One region of the Paenibacillus thiaminolyticus genome, then DNA from elsewhere that is predicted to be linked to it. Evidence: predicted binding sites of a transcription regulator. Region 1 holds the regulator's gene; the other holds the start of a gene.
What was found. The regulator Rex, encoded in region 1, represses fermentation and respiration genes when NADH is low (regulators of the CRP and FNR family bind a similar motif). The targets are predictions, from matches to a motif close to TTGTGAAATATTTCACAA.
Positions count from the first base shown of each region.

Region 2: the regulator Rex is predicted to act here: its motif matches at 7,339-7,356, upstream of FLT43_RS11865 (flavocytochrome c).

Region 1 covers NZ_CP041405.1:1,147,090-1,156,501, forward strand. The annotation lists gene asnS (asparagine--tRNA ligase) at 1-860, opposite strand, end outside; gene FLT43_RS05130 (acetate kinase) at 875-2,086, opposite strand; gene FLT43_RS05135 (3-hydroxyacyl-CoA dehydrogenase family protein) at 2,083-2,955, opposite strand; gene FLT43_RS05140 (AAA family ATPase) at 3,100-4,605, opposite strand; gene FLT43_RS05145 (quinolinate synthase) at 4,574-5,140, opposite strand; gene FLT43_RS05150 (DUF5590 domain-containing protein) at 5,437-5,958, opposite strand; gene FLT43_RS05155 (amidohydrolase) at 5,971-7,281, opposite strand; gene FLT43_RS05160 (redox-sensing transcriptional repressor Rex) at 7,278-7,925, opposite strand; gene dinG (ATP-dependent DNA helicase DinG) at 7,961-9,412, opposite strand, start outside.
Region 2 covers NZ_CP041405.1:2,636,749-2,646,160, forward strand. The annotation lists gene FLT43_RS11835 (adenine deaminase) at 1-144, shown strand, start outside; gene FLT43_RS11845 (DRTGG domain-containing protein) at 332-1,657, opposite strand; gene FLT43_RS11850 (hypothetical protein) at 1,820-1,999, opposite strand; gene aceB (malate synthase A) at 2,024-3,622, opposite strand; gene aceA (isocitrate lyase) at 3,672-4,955, opposite strand; gene FLT43_RS11865 (flavocytochrome c) at 5,443-7,242, opposite strand; gene FLT43_RS11870 (hypothetical protein) at 7,807-7,998, opposite strand; gene FLT43_RS11875 (DNA glycosylase AlkZ-like family protein) at 8,493-8,795, opposite strand; gene FLT43_RS11880 (hypothetical protein) at 8,725-9,006, opposite strand; gene FLT43_RS11885 (serine hydrolase) at 9,101-9,412, opposite strand, start outside.

The sequences.
Region 1 (9,412 bases):
AACTGAATCGCTTCATCATACGTGATGCGCGGGAACGGACCTGTCACCTTCTCCAGCTTCGAGACATCCCGTCCTAGCGTATCGAGCTCGGCGCGGCAGTTCTTCAGCACGGACTGCACGATATGGGCTACGAATTGCTCCTGCACCCGCAGGTTCTCTTCATGATCGACGAAGGCCATCTCCGGCTCGATCATCCAGAACTCGATCAGGTGTCGCCGGGTCTTCGATTTCTCAGCGCGGAACGTCGGGCCGAACGAGTACACCTTGTTCAGCGCCATCGCCGCAGCTTCCATGTAGAGCTGCCCGCTCTGGGTCAGGAACGCGTCTTCTTCAAAATATTTCGTATGGAACAGCTCCGTCGTGCCTTCACAAGAGGAAGGCGTCAAGATCGGAGGATCGACCAGCGTAAAGCCATGCTCGTCGAAAAATTGCTGCACCGCGCGAATAATCTCGGCGCGAATCGTCAGGATGGCGCGCTGTCTTGGCGCCCGCAGCCACAGATGGCGGTGATCCATCAGGAAGTCGACCCCATGCTCCTTCGGCGTAATCGGATAGTCCTCCGTTAACTGGATGATCTCGACTCCGGTTACCGTCATTTCATAGCCGGACTTGGAGCGCGGCTCTTCCCGAACGATCCCTGTAAAATATAAAGAACTCTCCTGTGTCAAGCTCTTGGCCGCTTCCCATACCTCTTCCGGCACTTCACTCTTCACGACGACACCTTGGATGAACCCGGTGCCGTCCCGCAGCTGCAGAAATTGAATCTTGCCGCTGGAGCGTTTGTTATGCAGCCAGCCGCCGATGCGAACTTCTTCGCCCACATGGCGGTTGACATCACGGATGACACATGTGGTCGTCATCATTCGTCTCTCCCTTACGATTGTTTGGATTGTTGAACCAATCGATACGTATCGCGGGCAATCATTAGCTCTTCATTGGTCGGAATGACGAATACGTCCACCTTCGAATTCGGCGTCGAGATACGGCGCGGTTCCTTCGAACGCACCTTGTTCAGCTCCCGATCAATCTCTACGCCGAGGAACGTTAGCTTCTCGCATACATGCTGGCGAATGACGACCGAGTTCTCGCCTACGCCGGCGGTAAATACGACCGCATCCACGCCGTCCATCGCAGCCGCATAGGACCCGATATACTTGCGCATGCGGTACGTGTACATCTCGAACGCCAGCGTCGAATTCGGTTCGCCTGCTTCCATTCCGTCCGTAATCTCGCGCATATCGCTGGATACGCCGGAGATCGCGAGCAGCCCGCTATGCTTGTTCAGCATCGAATTGACTTCATTGACCGTCAGGTCTTCCTTCATCATCGTGAACGGAACGACCGCAGGGTCCAGGTCGCCGCTGCGCGTACCCATCATCAGGCCTTCAAGCGGCGTCATCCCCATCGACGTATCGACCGAGATGCCTCCCTCGACCGCCGTCAGGCTGGCCCCGTTCCCGATATGGCACGTAATGATTTTCAGCTCTTCCAGCGGGCGGTCCATCAGCTCGGCCGCGCGCTTGCTGACATAATCATGCGATGTGCCGTGGAAGCCGTAGCGGCGGATTTTATGCTTTTTGTACAGCACTTTTGGAATGGCGTACATGTACGCTTTCTCTGGCATCGTCTGGTGGAAAGCCGTATCGAAGACAACGGATTGCGGCACGTTCGGAATATTCGCCTCTACGGCCTTAATCCCCATCATATGGGCCGGATTATGCAGCGGCGCCAGATCGAACAAGCGACGAATCTCGGCTTTGACCTCCGAATCGACCAGTACCGAATTTTTGAACGATTCGCCGCCATGCACGACGCGATGGCCGACCGCATCGATCTCGTCGGTCGACTTCAGAACACCGACTTCCGCATCGGTCAACTTGTCCAATACTTTGCGGATTGCCGTCGTGTGATCGAGAATCTCGCTGACTTCCGTGATCTCTTCCGTATGATGCGGCTCATGCACGAGGATGGAAGAATCCATCCCGATGCGCTCTACCCGGCCTGCCGCCAACACCGACTCGTCCGTCATATCGTACAGTTGATATTTAAGCGAGGAGCTTCCCGCGTTGATTACGAGTATTTTCATAGTCGATCCCCATCCTTATCATACTTGAAAAATCCGACGCCCGTCTTCACACCAAGGTGGCCGGCTCGCACCATCTTTTTCAACAATACGGACGGACGATATTTGATATCGCCGAATTCGCGGAACATGCGTTCCAACGCCGCCAATACCGAATCCAGACCGAAGCGGTCCGCCATTTCCAAAGGCCCATATTGGAAATTGTATCCGATACGCATCGCGTTGTCGATATCTTCTGGCGAAGCGACGCCTTCCTGGAGCACATGAAGAGCCTCGTTGATGAGAATGCAGCTCACGCGCGTCGTCACGAATCCCGGAGATTCATAGACCATAACGCCTTTCTTCTGCACAACCTCTTCGACGAAGCGCTTTGTTTCGTTAAATGTAGCGTCCGAAGTCTTCAGCCCGCGGATAATCTCCACTAGCTCAACCTTCGAGACGGGATAAATAAAGTGCATGCCGATAACCCGTTCCGGATATTTCGTCTTGCTGGCCAGCTCGGTTAACGACAATGTGGATGTATTGCTTGCCAAAATAATATTGCCTGGGCAAACGCGATCCAATTCAGCAAAGACTTGCTTCTTCGCTTCCAAATCCTCCGAGATCGTCTCGATGACCAATTCGCAAGATCCCAGTTCCGCCAAATGTGTCACTTTATGTATGCGGGACAGGATCAATTTTTTCTCCGCCTGGGTGATTGCCCATTTCTCCATTTGTTTGTCCAGACTCGCTTCAATCATCGAGTAGGCATGATCCAGCTTCTCTGTCGACTTTTCCACCAACAGCACGTCCAAGCCTTTAACAGCAAGCATTTCCGCAATGCCTTGGCCCATAGTACCGCCGCCGATGACGCCGATTTTCTTGAAAAACATGGTTTCTTCCACCTTTCCTCCATCTATGCTCTGTATAGTGTACCCGATAACAGGCATTCGTTATCAGTGCACAGGGATCTTAATCTATCATAACATGAATCTTGCATATAAAAAGAAAAACCCAGCGTGTTTTCACGCTGGGAATTACTGCCTGTCACATAATAGACACCGGAATTGCTCTCCGCTCAGATTTTCCTCGCTCAAAAGCTGGTGCAAAATGCGCTCAAAGGCAGGCTTGCGCTCACCCAGCAGCGCGTGCGTACGCTGGAAGAGCTGCTCCATGATGACTTGCGTCTGCCGGGTCAAGGCTTCAGGCGATACCTGCTTCAAGCGGACGATGCCCAACTCCGTCAGGCCCGCATTGACCATCGTGTCGACGATGTTCAGCGCCTGATCGAAGTCGCCTTGCGAGCCGGTGCTGCGGTTGCCGTAGAAGATCTCCTCGGCCACGGCTCCGCCGAGCGCAATCATAATCTGTTCCTCCAGGAACGGCTTCGTGTACAGATAACGCTCTTCCTGCGGCTGATGACGGACATACCCGAGCGCCTGTCCCCTTGGGCTGAGCGCCACCTGGGATACGCTGCCGGGACGGACCACTTCCGCCATAATCGCGTGGCCCAACTCGTGGATCGCGACGCGCCGGCGCTCTTCCTGATTCGTCTCCCGGTCGATCTTCTCGCCCATCATCACTTTATCGATCGCCTGGGAGAAATGGTTCGTCGTAATGACATCCGACTCATCCCGCATCGCATAGATTGCGCCTTCATTCAAGACGCTCTCCAGCTGCGCCCCGGAGAAGCTGAAGGTCTCGTCGGCGATCCGCTCCAGATCGACGTCATCGGCCAGCGGCTTATTGACGGCGTGAAGCTTCAGAATATGAAGCCGGCCCTTTTTATCGGGGAGATCGACCTGAATATGGCGGTCGAACCGTCCCGGGCGAAGAAGGGCGCTGTCCAGCATCTCCTTGCGGTTCGTCGCGGCCATAACGAGAATGCGCGGGCTCATGTCGGCATACAGCCCGTCCATCTCCGTCAGGAGCTGGTTCAGCGTCTGATCGTACTCTCGCTGTTGTCCGCCCTCCCGCTTCCCGCCGATGACATCGATCTCGTCGATGAAGATGACGGCGTTCTGCTTCTTCTCCTTGGCTGCGCGCTGCCGGGCCTGCTTGAACAGCTCGCGCACGCGGCCGGCTCCGACGCCGACGAACATCTCCACGAACTCACTCCCGGCGACGCCGATGAAGACGGCATCGGCATAATGCGCCGCCGCTTTGGCCATCAGCGTCTTCCCTGTCCCCGGAGGCCCGGTTAGCAGGATGCCCTTGAGCGGACGGATCCCGAACTTCCGGATCTCATCCGGGCGAACAAGGAAATCGAGCGCTTCAATTAATTCATTCTTCGCCCGTTCCTGGCCGCCAATCTGCTCGAAGCTTAGCGGGGCTACATCCGCCTTGCGCGAATCGCTGCGGGCGCTTCCGTTCGTCACTCCGGCACCGCCGCGCCGCTTGACGGCATACAATAGCACGATTAATACAACGGCTGCCAACACGATAGGAAGGATATTCACGCCACGAAAAGCGAGGAAGATGACGATCGAAATCGCCGCTCCGATAGCCGCCTCAGGCCAGCGGATCGACAGTCTGTTCTTCATGCGGCCACACCCCCATTGCGGTTCCGTCCAGCGGCAAGAGCATCGTCTTGCTGCCTTGCTTGTCCTTCAGTTGAATATAGACATACTGGTTATCCATCTCCGTCACGACTTCCAGGTCTGGCTGGTTCGTCTTCAGCTCCTGCAGCTTCTTCGGAATATCGCTGTAATTCCGGTGAACCATCGCCTGAGCTACATCGAACAGCGCCTGCGACCACCATTTGTCAATCGATGGCGTACTGTTCTCATTGATATATTCAATCTGCACTTTTTTACCTTTGGCATACTGTGCAATATCGTTATTCAGCTTCTGTACCACTTCACGAATATCGGCGTTCGGATCGGCCTGAATTTGAATGCTAAGCGTATCCGAATGCCAATCTACCTGATACTTCGTAATCTCGGCATGCTGCCGCATGACGCGATCTACGGGCTGTTCCACATACTTTGTCTGATACACGGCCCACCCGCCGAATAAAATACCGCCGGTCAGCAGCATAATAAGCAGGGTCGGCGCAATGCGAATGTTCTTCGTCATGCCACGAAAACCCCTTTCTATTCCTGTATAGCACTGAAAATTGCAGGCTGAACATGTTGCTGGCGTGCAGACGAAATCATCTGCTTTGGCTGACATACGGTGCTAAATATGTGCAAGTCATACTTTTATCTATCAACTCATGACATACATTAGTATACCATAGATGATATACGATTTCGGAATGTAAAGTGTTCCATGACTGCCAGCACAGCAAAAAGCACCGCCTCCCTTCAGCGGCGTTAACACGCTGAAGCGAAGCGGTGCGGAATGGAAGAGCAGGTCCAAGCTGCCCTTGGCTATTGATTGGGCAATCCATAGATCTCGCCCAAGGGAGAACCATCATAGAAGGAATAAAACTGATAAAAATACCGGCGCGTCCCTTGCTCGTCCTTACGCTGGACGAAGGCTTGCCACACATATTGATTATCCTTGTATCCGGGCAGCAGCCGCACGATACGGGCATCCGGATACGCCTGATGAATAGTGGCCTTCACCGTGGCTTTATCCACGCTGTCGGCTGCCGGGATCGAGGTGACCCGATCGGGAAATACCCATACCCAGACGGCCTTCTCTTCCTGGTTGACCCCATTAATAACATAGACGACTTCTTCCCATATACTCTTGTCAATGCCGTTTACCTCGGTCAACGGCATTTCCTGCTGCGCGCGCTGCAGGATCTCTGCTTCTTTTACCCGCTCATCGGAATAAATGTAATTGACGTACATTACCAAGGCGACAATGAATAGGATAAGCACGAGGAACGCCAGCACGGCGATGAACCACCGGTTGCGGCGGCGGCGACTGCGGCTTCTGGCCATGCGCTCCTCCCGTCAGCGCTCGAGCAGGCGCTCGAAGCACCGCTCGGCTTCATAGAGAATGCGCTCTTCGTCCAAGGTCAGGCACTGGCCGTCCTTAACCACTTGGCGCCCGTCGACCCATACATGAGCGACGTCTTTGGCGGAAGCGGAATAAATCATATGCGAGACGAAGTCGGTATGCGGGACGAAATGCGGCTGGTTCACATTGACCGCCACGATATCCGCCTTCATGCCGGCTTCCAGCAGACCCAGCTTCTCTGCCCGGAGCGTCTGCGCTCCGTACAGCGTCCCCATACGCATCGCTTCGGCCGCCGGAACCGCCGTCGGATCGCCGGATACACCCTTATGGATCAGGGCAGCCAAGCGCATCTCTTCGAACATATCCAGATTGTTGTTGCTTGCCGGCCCGTCGGTTCCCAGCGATACGGTTACGCCGGCGCGCAGCAGCTCCGGAACCCGCGCCACGCCGGAAGCCAGCTTCAGATTGCTGCCCGGATTATGGGAGACGGCCACGTCATGGCGAGCCAATACTTCGATCTCCTCATCGGTCAGATGAACGCCGTGCGCCACGAAGGAAGGGCGCGAGAAGAAGCCGAGCTTCTCCAGATGAGCGACGGGACGCAGCCCATAGTCCGCGACATTCTGGGCGACTTCCGCCGCGGTCTCCGACATATGCGTATGCAGCGGAAGATCGAGATCATGCGCCGCCTGCACGAACTTCTCGATGAAGCCCGGCGGGCATGTATACGGAGCGTGCGGAGCCAGCATCGTCGTAATGCGGCCGTCCGCCTTGCCGTGCCACTCGCGGGCGAATTGAACGGCTTCCTGCAGCTTCGCTGCCTGCACGTCTTCTGGGCATAGACCGATCGCGCCGCGCATCAGGCAGGCGCGCATGCCGGATTCCTCGACGACCTTGGCCACCTCATCCATATGGTCATACATATCGACGAATGTCGTCGTCCCGCCTTTCAGCATTTCTAGAACCGAGAGCGCCGTCCCCCAACGGACGTCCTCCGCAGTGAATTTTGCTTCCATCGGCCACATTTTCTCTTGCAGCCACGTCTGGAGCACCATATCATCGCCATAGCCGCGCAGCAGCGACATCGCCGCATGGCCGTGGGTATTAATGAGCCCCGGAATGAAGAACAGCCCCTTGCCGTCGATCCGCATCGCCTCGGGCGTATCATGCTCTTGCGGCAAATGTTCTCCCACATAGACAATCATGTCATTTTCAATGACCATCGTACCTGTAACCGCCGTGTGCTGCGCGCCTGGGCGAAGTGACGCAAAGTTCCCGTTACTAATAATAAGTTTCGTCGTCATTCTACCGGAGCTTCCTTTCTCTCATCGGATAAATAATAGGCCAGACTGAACATGTCCGTCGTAAAATCGGCGGTATGCACCCGCACGTGAGGCGGGACGCGAAGAATAACCGGAGCGAAGTTCAAGATTGCCTCCACTCCCGCGTCGACGAATTGCTCCGCGACATGCTGCGCCTCCGAGGCGGGTACGGTGATGATTCCGATGCGGATTTTATGTTCGCGCACGGTGTCCGCCAGCTCGCTCATCGGCTGTACGCGCAGATTGTTGATCTCGGTGCCTACCTTCGGCTCCAGCTGGTCGAATACAGCCACAATCCGCATATTGTCCTTCATATATGCCGTATAGTTGCACAATGCATGGCCCAGCTTCCCCGCTCCGACGAGACCGACATTAATAATCTGATCCAGCTTCAGTATATGGCGGATTTGTTGAATCAGGTAAGAGACGTCATACCCAATTCCTTTGCGTCCAAAATCGCCGAAATATGCCAAGTCTTTGCGAATCTGGGCGGGATTGAGGTCCAGCTTCTGACCCAAATCCTGTGAAGAAACCGTCAGAACCTCTCGCTGCTTCAGTTCCATCAGATGACGTAAATAAACCGGCAGTCTGCGAACGACAGCTTCTGATATTTTCAACGTTTTCATATCTATTTCGTTGCCCCCTCATCGCTCTTACACGCCTATTTTTCGTGCTCGCTTAACCACGCTTCGATTCTGGGCACCAGCTGCACATTGGCCATGTGCTCCATCTTCGGCCCAGGAAGCGAATATAAGAAATGTTTGCCGTAGCTCGTCTCAATGACCCGTGTATCGTACACGATGACGATGCCTTTGTCCTGAGCGGTCCGCACAAGGCGTCCGAAGCCTTGCTTGAAGCGGATAACCGCCTGCGGAACCGAATATTTGCGGAACGGGTTCTGCTTCTGGCGCTTCAGCCGGTCGCATTTGGCTTCGACGAGCGGATGGTTCGGCGGCTGGAACGGCAGCCGGACAATGGCGAGACAGGTCAGCGCGTCTCCAGGAATGTCGACCCCTTCCCAGAAGCTGCTCGTACCGAGCAGCACGGAGGCCGGCTGCTCCCGGAAGCGGCGCGTCAGCTTGCTGCGGTTCCCGCTGTCGATGCCTTGGCCCAGCACCTGAATGCCGCTCGCGCTCAGCGCCTCCTTCAGCGGCTCGTATACATCCCGGAGCATACGATACGAGGTGAACAGGACGAGCATTCTGCCGCGCGTGACGAGCGCTACATCCCCGATCGATTTCGCGAGCGTCTGATTGAAGACCGCGTCGGATGATCCTTTGACGCTGGGGAAATCGCGCGGGATAACGACCAGCGCCTGCTCCCGGTAATTGAACGGGGAAGGCAGAATGACCGTATGCAGCCTGCCGTCGTTAGCAGCCTCCATCAGCCCGATTTGCTCCTGCACGAACTGGAAGGACTTATCTACGGACAATGTGGCTGAAGTGAGGATGACGCTCTTCTTCGGCTCGAAGAAATAACGGTTCAACGCCTCGCTCACGTCAACGGGCACGGCATACATCTGCAGCGACTTGAATTTGAACTGCGTGTTGCCCTCCATCCAGTAGACCGTCTCTGGATCCGATCCTTGCATGAACAGCCGGAAATCGTCGCGGACCAGGCCTACATCCTTCAGAAGCCCGCTAATATCGACGATGACGCCTTCCAGTTCGTCGTCATCGGCCTCTTTCCACTCATTGACCAGCTTCTCGCCCGAGCGCACAATATCGCTGAGACGGGTGTGGATCGATTTCTCCAGCTCTACCGCCTCGGGCCAGCTCTCCGGACGCTCGCCGGCCGGGAGGCGCAGCACCGCCTGCCCGCCCTCGAATTGCCCGGCTTCCCCGGAAGGAAGCAGCTGATACAGCATGTCATGCAGCCGATCCCATTGTTCCTTCACGTCGACGATCTGCTGCAGCAGCTTGTCGATCCCTTCGGCCCAGATAAGCGCTTTCTCATGGCCTGACAACCGAAGTCGCTGTTGAAGGACGACAAGAGCGCCGCTCTTGCTGTCTTTGAACAGCCGGGTGAGCGGGTGAATGAGTGAAAAATATTGCAAATTCGTCCCCAAGTGCTTGCCGGCCGTCTCCTCGAAATGATGCGCCTCGTCAACGAC
Region 2 (9,412 bases), 1.5 Mb from region 1:
GCGGGCTGCACGATGAACTACGCGTTCATGACCTTGTCCCTGCTGGCGCTGATCGTCGTGCCGGAACTGCGCCTGTCCGATATCGGCCTGATCAAGACGACCGAGCAAGGCTTCGTAGAAGTTCCGTTGTTCGTCGAAGAATAAATGATACTTATTGACATGACAACAGGCAGCCGTCCCGGGGGATGGCTGCCTGCTTTGACATTCTATAAGATATTACGCGTGTACCTCAGGGCGATGCTTCGGCTGTTCCCCGACGGTATGGCCGTCGCTCTCGCGAATCCATGTCTCGAAGCCGCGTTCCCCGGCCTTCGATTGAATAACGCGCGCGCTAATCCAAAATTCGAGCCGTCACCATCGCCTTGATCACTCGCTGCCCTTGGACGAACATTTCCACTTCGATCTTGCAGAACCTGCGGCTCAGTTCAATCACCGTCGGAATCATTTCCACGATGTTCTCGATTTCGATCGGCGCCAAATAATAAACGGACGTGTGGTCGATCAGCAGATCCTTCTTCTTATGCTGCTTAATCGTGCGGGTGACGGCAAGCGTGATCATGCTGCCCAGAATGCCCTCGGAGATGTACCCCATCTGGTTGATCATCGACGTATGAACAGGCCCGCGGAAATAAAGCCTGCCATCGTCGTCCCGAATCTCCTCGAACGCCGACCAGATCTGATCCTCCAGCGTCTCTCCCTTTTGAGGCTGGGAATGAACCGATTGCATCGCTTTCAATATATCCTTGCGGCTAATTACGCCGATCAGCTTCTTCTCCCCGTCAACGACCGGAATCAGCTCAATGCCTTCCCATACCATCATATGGCCTGCCGTCGCTATCGAGGTGTGAGGCATGACCGTAATCGGATTGGGGCTCATTAAATGCTCGATTCGTTCACTGTCGGAAGCGCCGATAATGTCCTTGGCGATAATCATGCCCACCGGCTTGTTCGCATCATCCACTACGGGAAAACGGTTGTGATCGGATTCCTCGATCAGCTTTTTCAGATGCCCGACCGTACTGGCTTGGTGAATCGCGGTGAGCGGAATATCTTTTCGAATAATATCGCCGACCAAAATGATCTGCTTCTTGATCATCCGTTCGGATAAAGCGCGGTTCAGAAGCGCAGCCACCGTGAAGGTGTCGTATTTGCAGCTGATGACCGGAAGCGCCAGCTCGTCCGCCAGCTCGCGAACCTCCGCCGGGGTATCGAAGCCCCCCGTAATCAGCACCCCTGCCCCCAAGGTCAAGGCGCTGTGATGCGCCTTGTTCCGGTTCCCGACAATCAGCAGATTTCCCGGTTCAATGTAGCGGATCATCGCTTCGAGCTGCATGGCCCCGATCACGAACTTGTTCAGCGTCTTGCCGAGGCCCGCTGTGCCGCCCAACACCTCGCCGTCCACCAGACTTCGTATTTCTTCGAAGGTCAGTTTATCGATATGCTGCGGCTCTTTCTTCTCGATCCGTACGGTGCCCGTGCGCTCTCTCGTGCTCACAATGCCCCGGCCCTCCGCTTCCTTGATGGCGCGGTAAGCCGTCCCCTCGCTCACGTTCAACGCCTGCGCGATTTTGCGCACCGAAATGCGCGTCCCGATATCAAGTTCCTCAATGTATTGGATAATCTGTCCGTGCTTCGTCGTCATTTCGTAAGAATTCATAAGCTATCCCCTCTGTTATATAGCGGAATACTTCTATTATATAGCATGGGGAAAATATTGAAACGGAAGCGGTAAAAGAAAAATTCCAACAGGCCCATCCGCTTCTCGAACAGGCTCTGTTGGAAATCCGCTTGCGGGGTAATCGGCTTGCGGGGTAATTACTCAATCATTGCGGTAGCAATAATAATTGGTAATGAAATAATGCGACAGCGGCAAGGAGGACTCCTGGACTTCCTCGCTGCTCGAATGATAGTACAAGTCCAAAAATACGGGAGACAGCGGATAAAACGCCGTGTACTCCATCGTCTCGTCTGTATCGTGTTCGACCTTGTTCATCGCCATATGCGTGAACCTCCTTATGCGTAATTAGGATAAGTGCATATAACCCGGGCGGGTCAAAAACGGCTCAAACGTATCCGCAACCGTCATATCGCGGAACAAAGAGGCAGCCAGCGTCAGGCGGGAGCCGGGGACTTGCTCTTCGCCCATGCGAAGATGGAGATTCTCCAGCTCTTCCTGAAAGATTCGATCGAAGAGCTCGACCGTGACTTTGCGCCCATCGTCGAGCACGCCCCGCGGATGGCGAATCCACTGCCACAGCTGGGCTCTCGAAATCTCGGCGGTCGCGGCATCCTCCATCAGATGGTTGATCGGCACCGCCCCCATTCCTCGAAGCCATGCCTCCAAATATTGAATGCCGACCGAAATGTTCATTCTCACGCCAGCCTCGGTAATCGGCCCTTGAGGCACCTCCAGCAAATCCGCCGCGGTGATCTCGCGTTCCGGCAGCTTCCCGAGCTGGTTCGGTCCCGGCATGTGGGCGTTGAACACTTCCATGGCGACCGGCACGAGACCGGGATGCGCCACCCATGTGCCGTCATGACCGTTCAGCGCTTCCCGCAGCTTATCCTTCCGCACCTTCTCCAGCGCCGCTTCGTTGGCCGCCGGATTGTTCTTGATCGGAATCTGGGCCGCCATGCCCCCGATGCAGTAGGCTTGGCGCCGATGGCAGGTCTGGATGGCGAGCAGCGAATAGGCCGTCATAAAAGGCGATTCCATCGTCACGATAGCCCTGTCGGGCAAAATGACGTCCGGGTTGCTCCGGAGCTTTTTGATATAGCTAAAAATGTAGTCCCAGCGCCCGCAATTCAAGCCGGCCGCATGATCGCGAAGCTCGAACAGAATCTCATCCATCTCGAAGGCGGCCAGAATCGTCTCGATTAAGACGGTAGCCTTAATCGTGCCGCGAGGAATGCCCAGCTCCTGCTGCGCGAATTCGAACACGTCATTCCACAGCCTCGCTTCCAGATGGCTCTCCATTTTCGGAAGGTAAAAATAAGGGCCGCTTCCCTGCCGAATCAACGTCTTCGCATTATGAAAAAAGTAAAGGCCGAAATCGAATAGCGACGCCGAGATCGGCTGACCGTCGATCAACAGATGCTTCTCTTCCATATGCCAGCCCCGCGGCCGCACCTTGAGCACAGCCGGTTCCTCATTCAGTTCATAGATTTTGCCCGCCTCGTTCACGAACCGTATCGTCCGGTTCACGGCATCCCGCAGATTGACCTGGCCTTCCAGCGTGTTGGACCAGGTTGGGGAATTGGCGTCTTCGAAATCCGCCATAAACACTTTGGCGCCCGAGTTCAACGCATTGATGACCATTTTGCGATCCCCGGAGGGACCTGTAATTTCCACTCTTCGGTCCTGCAAATCGGCCGGGATGGACGCAACCGTCCAATCCGCATTCCGGACCTGTGCCGTCTCCGCCAAGAAGCCCGGCCACTCGCCCGCGTCCAGTCTCTGCTGGCGCTCGTCTCTCATGTGAAGCAGTTCCTTGCGGCGCTTCCCGAACCGCCTTTCCAACGCCGTCACGAAGTCCAGCGCTTTAGGCGTCAGGATGACGCGATGGGCATCGGAGCTGCAATCCCCTTTCAATTCACGGTCTGACTGGCTCACACGGTTCATAGGTGGAACCCCCTTTGTTAAAATGGCTGAAGTGCTGAAATATGGTTCATTAACGGCTGAACTGCTCCTGTTCTGTCGAACCTGCCAGCGCGGTAGTGCTGGCCAGGCCTCCGGCAATAAGCTGGGTCACTTCGTCAAAATAACTGGCTCCCACTTCCCGTTGATGGCGGACCGCTTCATATCCTTCCGCCTCGCTGGCGAATTCCGCTTGCTGCAGCTCGGAGTAAGCTTCCATCCCCCGCTCCTTGTACCCTTTCGCCAGACGGAACATGCTGTGGTTCAAGGCATGGAAGCCGGCCAAAGTGACGAACTGGAACTTATAGCCCATGGCGCCGAGCTTCTGCTGGAAGGTGGCGATCTCCTTGTCGCTCAGCTTCCGTTTCCAGTTGAAGGATGGGGAGCAGTTATAGGCGAGCAATTTGCCCGGATAGCGGGCATGGATAGCTCGTGCGAATCGTTCCGCCTCCTCCAGATTCGGCTCGGCGGTCTCGCACCAGACCATGTCGGCATAAGGGGCGTAGGCCAGGCCCCGCGATATCGCTTGATCCAATCCCGCCCTTACATAATGGAAGCCTTCCACTGTCCGTTTGCCGGTCAGGAATGGCCGATCGTTGTCGTCGATGTCGCTGGTGAGGAGCTGCGCCGCATTCGCATCCGTCCGGGCAATCAAGACCGTATCCACCCCCATCACATCCGCCGCCAACCTCGCCGCGATCAGATGACGAATCGCCTGGCCCGTCGGCAGCAGCACCTTGCCGCCCATATGGCCGCATTTCTTCTCCGAGGCAAGCTGATCTTCCAGGTGGACTGCCGCCGCTCCCGCTTCGATCATGGACTTCACGAGCTCGAATACATTCAACGGTCCTCCGAAGCCGGCCTCGGCATCCGCGATGATGGGCGCGAAGAAATCGATGTCATTCTTGCCCTCGGAATGCTGGATATGATCGGCGCGCTGCAGCGCCTGATTGATTCTCTTCACGACATGAGGAACGCTGTTCGCCGGATAGAGACTCTGGTCGGGATACATCTGTCCGGACAGATTCGCGTCCGCCGCCACCTGCCATCCGCTGAGATAGATGGCCTTCAATCCCGCTTTGACCTGCTGGACGGCTTGGTTGCCGGTCAAGGCACCCAGCGCATGGATATAATCTTCCGAATGAAGCAGCTCCCACAATTTCGCGGAACCCCGCCGGGCCAATGTATATTCGATTTGCACAGACCCCCGCAATCTCAGTACGTCTTCCGGCGAATACGCACGCCGGATGCCTTGATACCGGGTTCCAGACCAATGCTCCTTCATCTGCCCGAGTTCCGTTCTCCCTGTCTCTCTCATCGTGAATCCTCCTCCATCGATTTGAATTTGGTTCGATTCATGCTTCCTGCTCCAGGTAACCGTTGCCGGAGCACCGGCTGCAAGGCAGAACCCGCCTGCCCTCGCATAATGGGCAATCATGATGTTCCTGGGTTTCAGCTATCGGGTTCATGCATTTAAAGCAGTCCAAATCGCCATTGCCGCTGCATACGGGACAATCCATGCCGTGCACCCCCTCTTAACTGTTATATAACAAAACTGTTTTGTTGATGTCATTATATAACACTGGCAATAACTGTTCAATACTGTTTTTTAAAATTTTTATTGTTATATAACAAAATGGGCAATATTCCTTAGATAGAACCCTTGCAGCGGAAAATAGAAAAGAGCCTGCACCTTGGTCGCAAGATACAGACTCTTCTAGGCAAAAGGCTTGCTTCAACGCCCGCCGCCCCATGCAAAAAGCCGCAGCTTGATGCTGCGGCTTCGGCTTCTGAACATTTGCTATTTACTTAGCGGCTTGCTGGCCGGCGATGCGCCCGAATGTGATCGCATCGGCAATCGCATTCCCGCCCAGACGGTTCTTGCCGTGAATGACGCCTGTAACCTCGCCTGCGGCGAACAGGCCCGGAATCGGCTGGCCTTGCTCGTTCAGCACCTCGGTCGTCTTATTGATAACAAGTCCGCCCATCGTATGGTGAACGGAAGGCACCGCTTTTTGAATATAATAAGGCCCTTTGCTCATATCCTTCAATCCTGCACGGTGGTTGAAATCCTCGTCTTTGCCCGACTTGGCGAATTTGTTGACGCGGTCGATTGTCGCCTGCAGCGCTTCCGGATCGATCTTGAAAAACTCCGCAGCTTCTTTCAGCGTATCCGCTTTATACAAGAGGCCGTCTTTGACGAGCATTTCATATTCGTCTTTATGTGTTTCAACTGTTTTGCTGATGTCCCCAATCTCCTGATTCCACAACTGGTAGGCGTAGCCGCCTTCCTGGGCCAGAATCCCTTTGGAAATGACATCGCGGCGTTCCAGCTCTTCGACGAAACGCTGGCCGCTCTGATTCACGAGAATCGCTCCGTCAAAACGGCTGTCCGCAACGAGCGAGATTACACCGGTCTTCGGACTGCATACCGGATAAGTCTGAATGCTCTCCATATTGGTCAGGGCGGCGCCAACCGCCTCAGCCATCACAATCCCGTCTCCCGTCGTACCCGGCGCATCCGTAGTCATGTATTTCTCATCGTATTCCGGATTGTATTGCTTTCTCATCTCGACATTGGATCCGAAGCCGCCCGATGCAATAATGACGCCTTTGTTGGCATGGAAGGTGATAGTGCCGCCGTTCGCTCCGGCAGCTTCGACGCCGATCACTTTGCCGCTGTCATCCGTGAGCAATTTCTCGGCCTTCGTATTCGTCTTCAGATCGATGCCCATCTCGTCCAGATGCTTTTTCAGCTTCGTAATCAGCTCGGCTCCCGTATGCCCTTCCGGAATGAGCGCACGCTTGACCGAGTGGCCGCCGAATTGGAACAAGTGATCCTTCAGGAAGTTCACCTTCACTTCATCCTTCAGCCATTCTGCCGCCGCAGTCGCATTCTCGGCGAGCACACGGACCATTTCCGGATCGCCGACATTATCTCCGCCTTTGAGCGTATCTTCAATAAACAGCTCGGTGCTGTCCTCAATGCCCAAGTTTTTCTGTACCCACGTGTTGGCCGCGTTCATTTCGCCGCCGGAAATCAGCGTGTTGCCGCCAACGCTAGGCATTTTCTCCAGCAGGACCACCGAAGCGCCCGCCTGCTTCGCTTCCAATGCCGCACTGAAGCCGGCGCCGCCAGCCCCGATAATGACGACATCATACGTCTGCTCGGCCGGCTCGTCTGTCTGGCTTTTGCCTGCCGCCTGCTTCGCCACAAGCGTCAAGCCTGCCTTCGCTACCGCATCCTTCACCGCGTCGATGTAGCCCTGGCTTGTGACCGTCGAGCCGCTGATCGCATCCGCCTCCGCGCTGTTCGAGGCGATCATAGTCTCTCTCAGCTCTTTATATACAGGCTCGGCCAACACTTCGTTTTCCTTCTGTTCGAGCACTTTAATATCAGTAATCTCGTCGTTCTCAAACGTGACCTCTACCTTAATCGTACCGTGCTTGCCATCACCTTCTCCGATGGACGTTACGATCCGATCTTGATCCCCTCCGTTATTGGCCTCCTTGGCATCTTGCTTGTTACCGCTTCCGCATGCCGCGAGCATCGCGACCATGCACAGGACAAGCACCATTAGTCCCGCTTTCTTCATCCTTTTCATGTCCCTTAAACCCCTTGTCTTCTCTTGTTGTATTTGTCTGCAGCGTAACAGTACTGTGCACTACATCATCATGATAGCACAGTAATTAATGTTGATTAGTGAAAGTTATCACTTTCACTATATAAAAGCGTAAATATATATGAACAAACAACTTTGTCTTGGACAGGGACCGCGAGAAGCTGCTCCTCATTCCTGTAAAAGTGCAGGATTTTCGCCTGTGTCGCTTGTTGGAAAAGGGACTGCTGCAAATATACAGCAATTTCGTTGATTTCGGTTCGTATTTAACATTAATGGTGTGAAAAGCTGTATTTTTGCAGGACTCATTACAAAATGCGCCGTCCGAGGGAATAAATGCTGCAAATTCGCAGGATTGGTACCGTTCATGCGTGGCATGCAGCGCGGACTTCAGGCACATGGAGATGCGCAGAGGAAATGCATTTATTCGCTGTTCGCCGCGCTTCAATCAGAGGAACTCGCCGCCCGCGATCCGCAGGGCCCCTTCGGCGTGAACCGCCGCGCTGCTTCGCACAAAAAAGCTGCAGCCCCCCAGACTGCAGCTTCCATTTATGCTCCCGCTTCGAACGAGACGGGCGTGACAATCAGCGGCGCATTCGCCCTGCACTTCAACGCCCGCTCCTGCCCGCGGTACCGGACGAGGCATTCTCCGTCCGCATCAGGCACCACTTCCGCCGCGGCCACGGGCCGCGCGTACCACAGCTTCAAGTCCTCGTCACGTGCTGTCTTGCTCGTTGCCATCGCGTCTCACACTCCTTGCATGCGCAGGTTCACTGTCACGATGTGCTTCGTTTCCCGGAAAGCTGAGCCTGCGGTCTGCTGCGGTATTTTCATAGAGGCTCGGAACGCACGGAAGCAGAGTTAGCCGCCAGCACGATGCAGCGCGGAGCTTTGATTGAAAAAAGAGACTGTTCTCTCTGCTTCCTGGCTGAGCTCGGCCCCCAAACCTCCATCTTCATCTCCAAACGGCGCATCTCCACTTTTTTTCCTTTTACTTTCCATGTTCCCGCTATCATGCCGTTGATCAGGACAGCCGGATGGACATGACCGGCCGCGCCATAATTTTTTTTTTTAATGCTCGCTTTCCAGATAAAACTTTTCTTTATGCCCCAATAACAACGGATCGAATTTCGGCAGCAGCTTTACTGTCGGAATAGCCGCCGGATTGTTCGTTCTATATATGTTTTTATTATCGTATAGATCGCCAATCGAAATGAGATCGGCACTGCTATTTTTCAATTTTTTTTAGCCAGCGTGACCGTAATCCCCGACCAGTACGCAAAATCCTCGGCTCTTGCCGGACCATAAGCCTGCAAATAGCGCAATAGAATCAGGCCAAGGGCTTCTTCCTGATCATACATATGATAGATGTCGGGCTGGTCCTGCAGCCACGAGCTTGTAAGATGGAATGCGTTGTCCGGCTCAAGCGGGTTCCCGTGAATCACCATCCGCTTATAAGACAAGTCCTTAAGTATTCCGCCCCACGGAGACAGTAAATAGTCTATGAGAGAGGGCTCGAATTTCAATGAGGCGTTCAAATCCGCTTTTACCTGTTGTCTCGTCTTCGGTCATTTCATTCAAGGATACGTTGCTCTGCAGTCTGCACTGTATCGCCAGTAAGGAATGGCTGAAGATCTGTGACTGAATTCCGAACTCGTGTTCCAGCAAATCCATCACATGGGCAAGGGAGTTTTCTTGCGAAAGTTTTTGTCTGTGCAGCAGCTCTTGGCATCTGCTCCTCGTGTCCATCGTTATGCCTCCTTCCGATTTTCCGATCCGAGACAGCCGGATGACGTTGATGTACAGGAGCACCTTCGGCCGCCGTGTTGCCAGATTCCCAAGTCTACCTGCTTGGCACCGGGTCCTGGACTTTCACAAATTCGATCTCCTTCGCTCCTGGATCCAGCAAGAATGAGACCGTAAGACGAGAGAAACGTCCCCCTGTATCCGCATGGAAGGAAGCTGGAATGGAGAGATCGAAGACGTCAAAATAAAGCTCATACCTGTCGTCGCCGAGGGGCGTCATCGGAAAGGCCAGTCCATGAAACAAGGCGCGTAATTGGCCATCCGCCCTCTCGACAACCAACTCTCCATAGGCCGGGTGTTCGAATCTCCCCGCATACTCATTCGCTGCCCGTACGGTTACGCTTCCCCG